DNA from 3 places in the Streptomyces sp. NPDC057697 genome. Region 1 is predicted to be linked to each of the others. Evidence: riboswitches for the same ligand, from Rfam matches in the RefSeq annotation. Region 1 holds a riboswitch; each other region holds the start of a gene.
The links. A riboswitch is a leader RNA that binds a small molecule or an ion and turns the genes downstream of it on or off. The one in region 1 is predicted to bind fluoride.
Positions count from the first base shown of each region.

Region 2: another riboswitch for fluoride. It lies ahead of ACFVFH_RS14375 (respiratory chain complex I subunit 1 family protein); the one in region 1 lies ahead of ACFVFH_RS33475 (inorganic diphosphatase).
Region 3: another riboswitch for fluoride. It lies ahead of ACFVFH_RS14415 (DUF2180 family protein); the one in region 1 lies ahead of ACFVFH_RS33475 (inorganic diphosphatase).

Region 1 covers NZ_JBHVJA010000020.1:33,715-37,613, reverse strand. The annotation lists gene ACFVFH_RS33500 (aldehyde dehydrogenase family protein) at 1-371, opposite strand, end outside; gene ACFVFH_RS33495 ((5-formylfuran-3-yl)methyl phosphate synthase) at 379-1,134, opposite strand; gene crcB (fluoride efflux transporter CrcB) at 1,561-1,935, opposite strand; gene ACFVFH_RS33485 (DUF190 domain-containing protein) at 1,932-2,279, opposite strand; gene ACFVFH_RS33480 (fluoride efflux transporter FluC) at 2,276-2,764, opposite strand; fluoride riboswitch at 2,979-3,043, shown strand; gene ACFVFH_RS33475 (inorganic diphosphatase) at 3,075-3,560, shown strand; gene ACFVFH_RS33470 (hypothetical protein) at 3,592-3,899, shown strand, end outside.
Region 2 covers NZ_JBHVJA010000004.1:265,211-269,109, forward strand. The annotation lists gene ACFVFH_RS14370 (acyl-CoA dehydrogenase family protein) at 108-1,286, shown strand; fluoride riboswitch at 1,608-1,672, shown strand; gene ACFVFH_RS14375 (respiratory chain complex I subunit 1 family protein) at 1,806-2,768, shown strand; gene ACFVFH_RS14380 (hydrogenase) at 2,768-3,451, shown strand; gene ACFVFH_RS14385 (proton-conducting transporter membrane subunit) at 3,459-3,899, shown strand, end outside.
Region 3 covers NZ_JBHVJA010000004.1:275,151-279,049, reverse strand. The annotation lists gene ACFVFH_RS14430 (hypothetical protein) at 1-64, opposite strand, end outside; gene ACFVFH_RS14425 (DUF211 domain-containing protein) at 1,077-1,361, shown strand; gene ACFVFH_RS14420 (hypothetical protein) at 1,358-1,903, shown strand; gene ACFVFH_RS14415 (DUF2180 family protein) at 2,140-2,346, opposite strand; fluoride riboswitch at 2,496-2,575, opposite strand; gene ACFVFH_RS14410 (phosphatase PAP2 family protein) at 2,703-3,347, opposite strand.

The sequences.
Region 1 (3,899 bases):
ACCGGACGGCCGTCGACGAGGGGCCGGGGCTCGGCGTCGAGCTCGGTGAAGTAGCGCAGACGGGCCGCCGTGCGGGCGATCTCCGCGTACGACTCGGCCAGGGGTTTGCCCTGTTCCCGGGTGAGCAGGGGGGCCAGCTCCGGGCCGGCCGCCTCCACGGCGTCGGCTGCCGCGAGCAGCGCGGTGGTGCGGGCGTCGTGGTCGGCGCGCCAGCCGCGCCAGGCTTCGTGGGCCCGGCCGACGACGGCGTCCAACTCGTCCGGCTGCTGGTCGGGGGCGTCCCCGAACGCCTCGCCCGTTGCCGGGTCGAGGACGGCGAAGCGTTTCCTCACGGTGCCGGGCGTCGCCCGGTGGAGCTGGTCCGTGGCCATGGCGCGGTCAGCTCGCGGTGGGTACGGCAGCCGCGTGTTCCCGGGCGTGCCGGTCCATCTCCGCGCGGAAGGCGGCCACCAGGTGCGGCTGGATCCTTCCGGTGGTGCGGTCGCCGCCCTCGCAGACCGCCCCGCGCACCCCCACGATGTCGGTGCCGATGCGGGTCAGCGTGCCGAGGTCCGCCGCCTTCACGCTGCCCGCGAGTGCGGCGAGCAGGCCGGCTTCGTGGGCCCGTCGTACGAACTCCTCGCAGGCCTCGGGCGGAACGTGGTCGAACAGCCGCGTCCCGTCCTTGACGGCGGTGTCCAGCATGGCCGCGTCGCAGCCGGAACGGCGGGCGATGTCGGGCAGTGCGAGCGGGTTGACGCAACCGATCCGGTGGGCGTCGGCGTAGCCGGAGGCGACGACGAACGCGTCCGGCCGGTGGTCCTTCACCGCCCGGACGACCCCTCGCATGACATCGATGGCCTGGTCGGGCGTCGTGCATCCGTAGAGGCCGACCTTGATGTACGTGGCTCCCGAGACGGCCGCGCCGAGCGCCGCCTGGGCCACCGTGCCGGGCTTGTACGGCACGTCTCCCACGGTGGCGGACACCGGCTTGTCCGCCGGGACCGCGTCACGGATCTCTCTGATGACCCACGGGTAGTTCGCGCCGAGCGAGCCCTCGTCGGGCTTCTTGACGTCGACGATGTCGAGGTGGTCCGCCGCCTTCGCGCAGTCGAGGGCTTCCTCGACGCTGTCCGGGGAGATGAGAAGCAACAATGTGGACTCCTTCCATCGCGTGTCCACCCGCCGGGAGGCGGGTGCGCGATGTCGTGTGGATCCCTTGCGGGTCAGCTCATCCTTCCCAGGCCCCGGGCCCCCCGGTAGGGCGCACGGAGGCCGAAGGGTGCTGTCCCGGCCCGCCCAGCGCGCCGTGCACGCCGGTTCGAACCAGCCCCACCCGAACCGTGGACGCCACCTTCCCCGGGACGGCACCCCGGTCCCCGCGGTCCCGGGGGCGCGGGCTGTCGGCCCGCGCGGCCGGGAAGCGTCTTCAGGGCCTTCGAGGCGACGGTGACGACGGTGACGAATCCGCCGGTGCCGCGCCGGACGGGGCGCGGGATGAAGGCGTCGATGCTGCCGGTGGTGCCGATGTCGACCACCGTGACGAACTCCTCGCCTCCCGCCGGGAGTCCCGCGGCGCGGCTACCCCCACAGGGCCCGCGCGAGCGCCGCTCCGGTGAACGCGGCGCCGAGTCCGGCCACCACGCTCGCCGTGACGTTGAGCGCCGCGTAGAAGCGTGCCCCGTCCTCGGCCAGGCGCAGCGTCTCGTACGAGAAGGTGGAGTAGGTCGTCAGTGCCCCGCACAGCCCGGTGCCTATGAGGAGTTGCACCGCGGACGACGCGGCCCCGGCGGCGGCCGCGCCGGTGAGCAGCCCGAGGATCAGGCAGCCGACCACGTTGACGGTGAAGGTGCCCCAGGGGAAGAGGGTGTCGTGCCGGGACTGGACGGTGCGGTCGGTGAGGTACCGCAGGGGGGCGCCGATCATGGCGCCCGCGATCACGAGCAGCCAGTTCACTGCCCCTCCTTGTCACGGCCGGTGTAGCGGATGACCTCGCAGTCGTCGACGATGACGGCTCCTTCGGAGACGAGTTCGTCGAGCTGGGGCAGGAAGGCCCGGATCCGGTCGGGGACGTCGACGATCACGACGGCGACGGGCAGGTCCTCGCTCAGGGACAGCAGGCGCATCGTGTGGATCAGCGAGGAGGCCCCGAAGCCTTCGATGCCCCGGAAGACGGAGGCTCCGGCCAGCCCGGCCGTGCGGGCCCGGTGGACGATCTCGGTGAAGAGCGGTTTGTGGTGCCACACGTCGTTCTCGCCGACGAGGACGGTGACCCGCAGCGCGGAACCGGTGAGCTTCATGACTTCCTCCATTCGACGACACGGCGTGTCACGGTGACCGCGAGCCCGACCGAGCCGATGGCGGCGAGCAGCGTGAGGGCCAGGTAGGCCAGGCCGGTGCGCGCCTCGTCGCCCTGGACCAGGCGCTGGATGTCGGTGGCGTACGTGGAGAAGGTGGTGAATCCGCCGAGGACACCGGTGCCGAAGAAGGGGCGGACCAGCCGGTGGGCCGCCCAGACATCGGTGATCACCACCATGAACACGCCGATCACGGCGCAGCCGACGGCATTGACGATCAGGGTCGTCCACGGGAAGGCATGGTCCGCGGTGGGCCACAGCAGCGATGCCCCGTACCGTGCGGCCGCCCCCAGCGCGCCGCCGAGCGCGACCGCCGCCACCACGGGGCCCTGCCGCGGCCGCTGGTCGGTGCGGCGCCCGGGGACGAGGAGCTCGACATCCGGGTCGATCTGCTCCTCGTGCAGCACGGGGGTTCGGGGCTCTTCCACGTACGTCTCCTACTCGCCGGGCACACCCGTACAGGGATGCGCGTCGCAAGTAGGGACCGTTGGCGGCGTCGGTGCCGCGGTTCGGGTACGGCGGGCCCCACCGCCGTGCGGTGGGGCGAACCCAGCGCTCCGGGACAGCTTACCGGGCGCCCGGAGTGTTCTCCCGCCCGGCCCGGACCGGCAGTTGTACCGCCCGGCCGGGCGCGGGACACTGGACACATCGGGCGATGGGGCTCGCCGTAACCGCGCCGACGCGGCGCTGATGGCTTCTGCGTGATCCAGCCGACTGGCATTACGGGAGGTGGGCACGGTGCCCCGCATCACGGTCGAGGTCGACTCGACGATCGGGTCCTCCATCGGCAGGCACGGCGGTCCGGAGTCCGGGACGGGTGGGGCGCGGAGCCGGGCCGGGGGCTGGCCGGTGGGCGAGGGCCGGGTGGAGGACACCCTGGACACGGAGGGCCGGTCCGTGCGGACCATGGTCCTCATGCGGGAGCCCGCACGGCCGGGGGACGAGGTGCGGGCCTGGCCCGTGGCGGTGCTCCACCTCAGCGACGGACGGCACGACCTGGACGAAGTGGTCTGCGTGGCCGAGGAGGAACCCTTCGTCGATCTGGTCGACACCAGGGATCTGGGCCGCTGGCACGCGGAGCCCGCCGCGTGGGCGGCGGCGCTGGGCCGCCTCTCCCCCGGCACCGCGTACCGGGTCACCGGCTGCGGCAGCCGCAGGGAGGCCGACCGGCTGGTGGCGGATGCCCGGCACACCTACCTCCAGCTCACCGGCTGCATGGAGTGAGCCCCGCACGCGGAGCGAAGGGAGCCCGGCGGTGACGACGATCATTGACGGCCGTACGCGTCATGCGGTGGCACTGCCGTCGGCCCGCCACCGGTTGCTGCGGATGACTGTGCACCTGCCGATCACCAATGGCGCGCCGGGACCGGTCCACGCGCGGGTCCTCGTCGTCGCGGATGTGCTGGCGCGGACGCTGGAGGCGGACGGCCGCCAGCTGATCCGGGCCTGTGTGCTTCCCGAACCGTCGCCGGAGCGGGTCAGGGCGACGCAGACCTTCATGGACGCGCTCGGAGCGCATCCCCCGGCCGCGTTCACCGGCAGCGCCGAGGAGGCGCTCGACGT
Region 2 (3,899 bases), on a different contig from region 1:
CGCGGGGCCCACCCGTACCGTCCCGGCCCTTCCGGATTCTTGCAACACGTTCTACTGTGTGCGCCGCCGCACACGGACGACGCGACCGCGAGACTCCCGGAGGGGCCGTGCACCTCGAATACACGCCTGAACAGCAGCAGTTGCGCACCGAACTGCGCAGCTACTTCGCCGGACTGGTCCCCGACGACGCATACACGCGCTATGCGGCCCCCGAGGCCCAGAAGCGCTTCTACCGGGAGACGATCCGCCGCCTGGGCACCGACGGCTGGCTCGGCGTCGGCTGGCCGACGGAGTACGGCGGACGCGGGCTGTCCCCGATGGAACAGTTCATCTTCTTCGACGAGGCCGCCCAGGCGGGCGTCCCGCTGCCGCTGATGGCCCTCAACACGGTGGGCCCGACGATCATGCGGTACGGCACCGACGAGCAGAAGGCGTACTTCCTGCCGAAGATCCTCGCGGGCGAGATCGACTTCGCGATCGGCTACAGCGAGCCCGACGCGGGCACCGACCTCGCCGCGCTGAGGACCCGCGCCGTCCGCGACGGCGACGAGTACGTCGTCGACGGACAGAAGATCTGGACCACCAACGGCGACACCGCGGACTGGGTCTGGCTCGCCGTCCGCACCGACCCGGACGCGGCGCCGCACAAGGGCATCACCATGCTGCTCGTCCCGACCACGGACCCCGGCTACTCCTGCACCCTGATCAACACCCTCGCCTCGCACGACACGACCGCCAGCTACTACGAGAACATCCGCGTCCCCGTCTCCCGGCGCGTCGGCGAGGAGAACAAGGGCTGGCGCCTCATCACCAACCAGCTCAACCACGAACGCGTCACCCTCGCCGCCCACGGCACCATGGCGATCCGCTCCCTCCACAACGTCCAGCGCTGGGCGGCGGACACCCGGCTGGCGGACGGCCGGCGCGTGATCGACCTCGGCTGGGTCCGCGCCCTGCTGGCCCGCACCCACACCCGGCTCGACGCGATGAAACTCCTCAACTGGCAGATGGTCTCCGCGGTCCAGAACGCCACCCTCACCCCGCAGGACGCCTCCGCCGTCAAGGTCTACGGCTCCGAGGCCCGCCGCGACGCCTACGCCTGGCTGATGGAGATCGTCGGCTCGGCCGGCCCGCTCAAGGAGGGATCGGCGGGCGCCGTACTGCACGGCGAACTCGAACGCGGGTACCGCTCCGCGGTCATCTTCACCTTCGGCGGCGGCAACAACGAGATCCAGCGGGAGATCATCTCGTGGATCGGGCTCGGAATGCCGCGGGTACGGCGGTGAGCGCCTGACGTCCACTGAGCCAGTCGTCACGTACCGGAGCGCGCGAGCCCGGCATGATCCGAACGAGAGGCCCTGGGGGGCGGCTCCCGCAGGGCGGCGGCCACGTGGACGTCCGGGTCGCCCCGGACGAGCAGGATCGGGCGCCAGCCCGCTGGTGGGTGCGGTCAGCCGGTCCCGGTTCTCGCGCCGGGAGCCGCGTGGGTCAGCCTCCTGCCGCATCGACCGGCCGCCCGGAGGACGGCTCGGCCCATCGCGTCGACGCTTCCCTTCGGGTGAAGCCACGGCCCGGTTCGTTGACGCCGTGCCAGGGATTGCACACGCTGGTGACCAGGCGATGAGGCTCGCCTGAACCGCAGTTGTGCGCTGCTGATGGCCTCTACCGATCAACCGCACCAGTTTCTCGGTGCCGTATCAGGTGGAGGCGACAGTGACAAGGGCGGACCGGGCGCTACCAGGGCACGGCGATGTCGTCCCCAGCCGATTCACACGGCCGCCCCGCCAGGCGGGGCGGGTGATGCGATGAGTGCGTCTCTGCCACTTCCCCTCGTGCAGGCCCTCCAGCCGCTGACCGTCCTGGTGGCCGCCCCCGGCCTGTCGGGGGTGATCGCGAAGGTGGAGGCCAGGATGCAGGGCCGACGCGGGCCTCGTGTGCTCCAGCCGTACTACGACCTCGCCAAGCTGTTCCGCAAGGAGTCCCTCGCCCCGGCCGGGGCGAGCTGGTTCTTTCTGGCCGCGCCCGCGGTGGCACTGACCTGCTACCTGACGGTGCCACTCCTCATTCCCGTACTGACCAGCTTCGGGTTGCCGCTCGGTTACATGGGCGACATCCTCGGCGGCGGCTTTCTGCTGGCACTCGCCAGCTTCTCCGTGGCGGTCGCAGCGACGGAGAGCGGCGGCCCCTACGCCCAGTTGGGTGGCAGCCGCTCCAAGACATTCGGGGCCATCACCGAACCCGTGGTGCTGTTCGTGGTGTTCACCGTCGCCCTCGTCACCGCCACGGACCTTCCCTACGCACAGGCCGCGACGGTCCGCTCGTCGGCCGACCAGATCATTCGCCCGGCACATCTGCTGGCCGGCGTCGCGCTGTTCCTCGTGATCCTCTACGAAACGGCGCGCATCCCCGTCGAGACCCACACCGGCACCAACGAATTCGGGATGATCGAGGAAGCCCGCGCCTTCGAGCACTCCGGCCCGTACCTGGCCCTGCTCAAGTGGGGCTCGGCGATGAAACAGCTGATCCTCTACACGCTGTTGATCGACGTGTTCATCGCACCCTGGGGCCTGTCCTCCAGCACCGAGGCCACATCCGTGGCACTGGCCGTCCTCGCACTGCTCGGCAAGGCCGCACTGCTGGGCTGTGTGGTGGCCGTCATCGACAACAGCTTCGCCAAGTTGCGCCTTTTCAAGATCACGGAATTCGTGTCGGCGGCGTTCCTGCTGGCGGTGCTGGCCGTGTTCACCCTCTATCTGGGAGGCGGCTGATGGCCGACCTGCTCGCCGCCGACAGCGTACCGACCACGTTCGAAGGCGCCACCAACGCGGTCGCAGTCCTGCTGCTGCTCACCGAGTTCGCGATGCTGCGCGCCGCGCTGTCCCATTCCCAGGTGCGCCTGTACGCGGTGCAGTCGCTGCTTGTCTCCCTGCTCGCGGTGATCGTGGCGGCGGGCCGCGACCTGCCCGAGCTGTACGCCCTGGCCGCCGTGTCGCTCGCGCTGAAGGTGATCGCGGTGCCATGGGTGATCACCCGGCTGCTGCGCGACGCGCAGGTGGAGATCGCGGGATCGGGAGCGATCGGTGTGGCGAGCGCGACTCTGCTCTCCCTGGCCCTGGCCGGTTTCGGGTTCTTCGCGGTGGGGTCGCTCGACATCCGCAGCCGCTTCCTGCCGCAAGCGGCACTCGGCCTTTCGATGTCGATCGTGCTGGTGGCTTTCGTGCTGATGATCGTGCGCCGGGACGTCGTCTCCCAGGCCGTCGGATTCTTCTCCCTGGAGAACGGTGTGTCGCTCGCGTCACTGGTGGTCGCCGCCGGGATGCCACTGATCATCGAAGTGGCCTTTCTCTTCGACCTGCTGGTCGCGGTCGTGGTGTTCGGCGTGCTGATGCGCGTGCATCATCGCCGCACGGCAACCCTGTCCACCGAGTCCCTGACGTCGTTGCGGGGATGAGGCGCTGATGAACGTCGTACTCGTCCTGCTGGCCCTGGTGCCGCTTCTTCCGGCAGCCGCCGCACTCGTGCTCCCTCCGCGCATCACACAGGCGCTCACCCTCACCTCGGGTGTCGTCTGTCTCGGGCTGGCGGTCACGCTCGTACCGCACGCCGGACGACGGGACCTGCATACCGGGTTCCTGCGCGCGGACGCGCTGTCCACCGTCTTCGTCCTGGCCACCGGATTCGTCTACGCCGCGTGCGCGGCGCACAGCATCGGGTATCTGCGTCATGACGAACGGGCCAAGGACTTCCGCCGCTACGCGCGCCGCTTCTACGTCGGTTTCAATGTGTTCGCGTGGTCCATGCTGTGCGCACCACTGGTCGACGGACTCGCGCTGCTGTGGATCGCGGTCGAGATCACGACAGTGGTGTCCGCGCTCCTGGTCGCCGTGGAGAACACCGAA
Region 3 (3,899 bases), on a different contig from region 1:
CCAGCGGAGCGATCTCCGTGTCCAGGTCCATTTCCCGCAGGCGCACGAGCAACTGGTGGTACACCGAGTTCTGTCTCCCGGCGTCCTGAGCGGCGGACGCCGGGACCGGGCCGGGAGCTCCGCACGCCGCCACTGCGAGGTCGGCGAGGGGCTGGGCGTCCACCGCCTCATCGAGCAGTGCTGTCAGATCAAGCAGCCGACTCCGCTGCGCGGGCGGCGACGAGGAGCGGAACCTGGGCCGCCAACGCCCACATGAGTGAGCCGTCCGCCTCAGAGCATGCCGGACGCCGTGATGCGATCCTCGTGAAGGTGGGGGCACGGCGGGCGCAGACATGATTCCTCCTGGTCGCAGTTCGACAACCAGGGACCGTCAGAGGCCATCGGCCACGGTTTCGGTGAGCCCCATCACCGGCACACACGGAACACACTTTCAGTGTGCCCCTCTTGCTCCTACGCTGCAGCGTACCAATCGCGGTGGGATGCCAGCGACCCGTATCGCGTCTGCCCGGCCGGTCCGCCGCCCACTTCGGGCATCTGCGCGAGACGAAACGCGGCAACAAGTGGACGCCGACCATAGCAGAGGACACCGTGCCGGATAAGAGCCAAGTCGCGGCATTTCCGTTCGCCGCCGCACAGCGCTCCGACCAGCTCCTGCTGGTGACGCCTCGCAACCGAAGGTCGCAACACGAGCACGCGACGGTGTCTCCACATTGCCCACCTGAATATGCTCCAGCCCGTTGGAGACCGCCTCCCACACGCTGCGTGGGCTGTCCGGGCCGCACCGTGCTCGGTCCGCAGCGCAGTCGGCCACCCCTTTCCCCTCCCGCGGGGGCTCGCCCGAATGGGCCATGCCACGGGAGCGGGTCGTACACAACTCGTCCACCGGCACAGGGCAGACCTTCGACGAGGACCAGCCAGATCTCTGTGGCACCTCCACGACGACCGATCATGGTTCGCTGCCCCGATCAGCTGGCCCTCGACGACAGAGTTGCGCTTGCGTTCGACGACCCGGCATTCGGTCATAGATGGACAGGCAAGTCGACGTCGCAGTACCTGGTGCCCGAGAAGGAGTAGCGATGCCCATCCGCCGTTTGGTCCTCGATGTCGACAAGACAGTCCAGGAGCCTGATCTGGTCCACCTCGCTCGGGCCATCGAAGGCTCTGCCGGCGTCCAAGCAGTGAACATCGTCGTCACGGAAATCGACTTGGAAACCGTCGGTACGGACGTCACCGTCGAGGGGGAGGACATCGATGTAGAGGCCCTTGTCCGCGCCATCGAGCGCACGGGAGCGGTCGTGCACAGCACCGATCAGGTCGTCGCCGGTGAGTACACGGTCGAGGGCAGGCCCCGCCTCCGATGACGGGGCGCTTGGCCCGCGCGCTGACCCAGACGCGCCTGCCCCTGGTGCTGGGACTGACGGATGGACTGCTCAACGCACTCACGCTGGCGGGCGCCTCGCTGGTAGGCAGTGGTTCACCGATCTCCTACTCACTGGCCGTCCGGGTGGCGGTCGTCGCACTGGTCACGGCCGCGTTCTCGGTCTTCGTCTCGGACTACGCGGAACGCAGAGGCCAACTCGTCCGAGCCTCCCGTGAACTCAACCTCACCTCTCGCGGACACCTCGCGACAACAAGACTCGGGCATCTGGCTCTGCTCAGGTCGCTTCGGGCCATGGCGGTGGCCTGCGCCGCAAGCTTCGTCGGTGCGGTTCTGCCCCTGCTCGCGGGAGCCGCGGCACCCCGTCTCTCGTGGGGTGTGGTCGTGCTGGCCATCGGGGCGCTCGCCGCGCTGGGGGCGACGCTCGGGAAGGTGATCGCGGGCCGGATGGGGCTGTGGGCCATCACCATGGGTGTCGGCGGTGGTGTCGTCACATGGATCGGCGTGTGGCTGCACATCGCCTGACAGCCACGATCCCGGCCTCGGGGATCAGAACGGCGACGCGTGGGCCGGTGCTCGGACATGGCGGTGCCGCTCACCCGCTCCGGCGAGGAGAACCGCATGCGGAGAACCGAGGCCCGTGGCCTCCGGGCCGCCTCACCTCCGAGACCTGTCGGTGAGGCGGCAGCGTCGGCGAAAGTACCTGTGGATGTGGAAGGTTCGACACCGATCGATGCTACGGGTGTCGGCCGCCGGTCCGGCTAGGCGCTCTGCTCGGCCGTGGTACACGTCGGGCACAGGAGCCGCCGGGCGGCCCGGGGCAAGGTCGTCACGCCCAATCCGTTGATCCGGTGAAATGTCCGGGGCAGGACGGTGGAGTGGTCACCGCAGATTCCCGCCCCGCAGCAGTGGCAGACGGCAACGGCGGGCCGGCTGATGGCGCCGGTGTGGCAGTCGTAGCAGTTCATCGTTGGGTCCCTTCTTGTGGCATGTGCGACGCATGCCACATCACCGCCCGGAATGCCGGGCTGAGCGTGGGAATCGACGCATGCCGGGGACCGCACCAGGATGGCGAAACGGTTCAACCTGTGCACCTCCTCAAGGCATACGTCCTGACATGGAGTCAGGAGCCATCAGCCTCCGGAGGGCGGTTCGGGCCCGAAATCGACCCAGGCGGGTTCCATCGCCGGAATTCGAGTTGACCAGGTCCGTGCCGGTCAGTCAAGACAACGGAGACGTGAAGCGGGATGACCGGAGTCCACTGGCTCGTCGTTCACCGGACAACCGCCTTCATCCGGGGCAGACGGTCCGTAGCCGGGCTGCGTCACCTTCCGGTGCCGACCCGCCCTGGCCCGGATGCCCGGTGCGGACATGCGCCGACGGCTGCGTACGCAAGGTCGGCCGCGGCCGACCAGCCGTAGCCGAACAACCAGCCGCCGGCCACGTCCGTCGGCCAGTGAACCCTCAATGTCAACCGGCTGACTCCGACGACGGCGGCGACGGCTTCGGCAACGCCATTGCCGGTGTGCCGTCCCCTCGGCGCGAAGGCCAGGTGACAGGCGATCAGAGCGGTCGAGGTGTGCCGGGAAGGGAAGCTCGGGCCGTGGGTGGCCGCGAGCCTGTCTGCCGCAGGGGGCCTGGGGCGGCGGATCAAGTAACACAAGCCGGTGCGCACCGCGTCGGAGCTTGCCAGGACCAGGAGTGGCTGGAAGCGGACCGTCCAGGGCTCGCTGTTCCTGGAGAGCAGGCACCGAGCGGCCACTGCGGAGTAGGCCAAGGGCCGTGACCCCAGTGCGGTGACCGCCAGCCAGGCCCGCCGGGCGGAAGGGGCCTCGGCGGCCGGTAGTACCAGGTGCGCGTCGATGCGGTTCAGGGTGCCGTTCCGCCGGGCAGCGGTCGCCAGCAGTGCCGTCCCGAGGAATCCGGTGCCGACGCGAGACAGCATGCGTGGAAGGGGTGCGAGTGTCATTGTCCTGCTCCCTTCCGCGTCAGGGGTCCGGCATTGCGTGAACGGCCCTCTCCGAGCGGGCCGTAGTGCCGCAGACCCACTGGTACAGGTCCTCGTCTTGGCCGGTCGGCAGAGGCTCGCCCGCGACGAGCCGACAGGTGCCATCGGCCGTCGGCCTGGCGTTCGGCCCGCAGAAGGAGTGTGTGATCCCGGCGTTGCACTCGGCGGCGCAGGGCCGGGCAGGCGTTGCACGAACCACGGCACGACAGCACGGGCCGGACCGCGGCGAGGGGCTCGGGGGAACAGACGGGTTTCCTCCTTGGCGGCGCGTCGGCCACGGCAGTTCGGGTCGGCAAAACAGGAGGAGGCTTCCCGCTGCGCTTCCGCCGCGTCCCCGGCATCAAGGAAAAGGATGCTCGACAGGACGTTCAGACAGCCGTCATGTCCGGGACGGAACGCCGTAGGACCATCCATGGCTTCGTCCTCCGCCGTGCGGGAGAGACAGGAGCCGTCGGCCGGTTCGGCGGTTCAACCGCTCGGCAGAGCGGTCACGGCGAGATCCAGCGCCGTGCG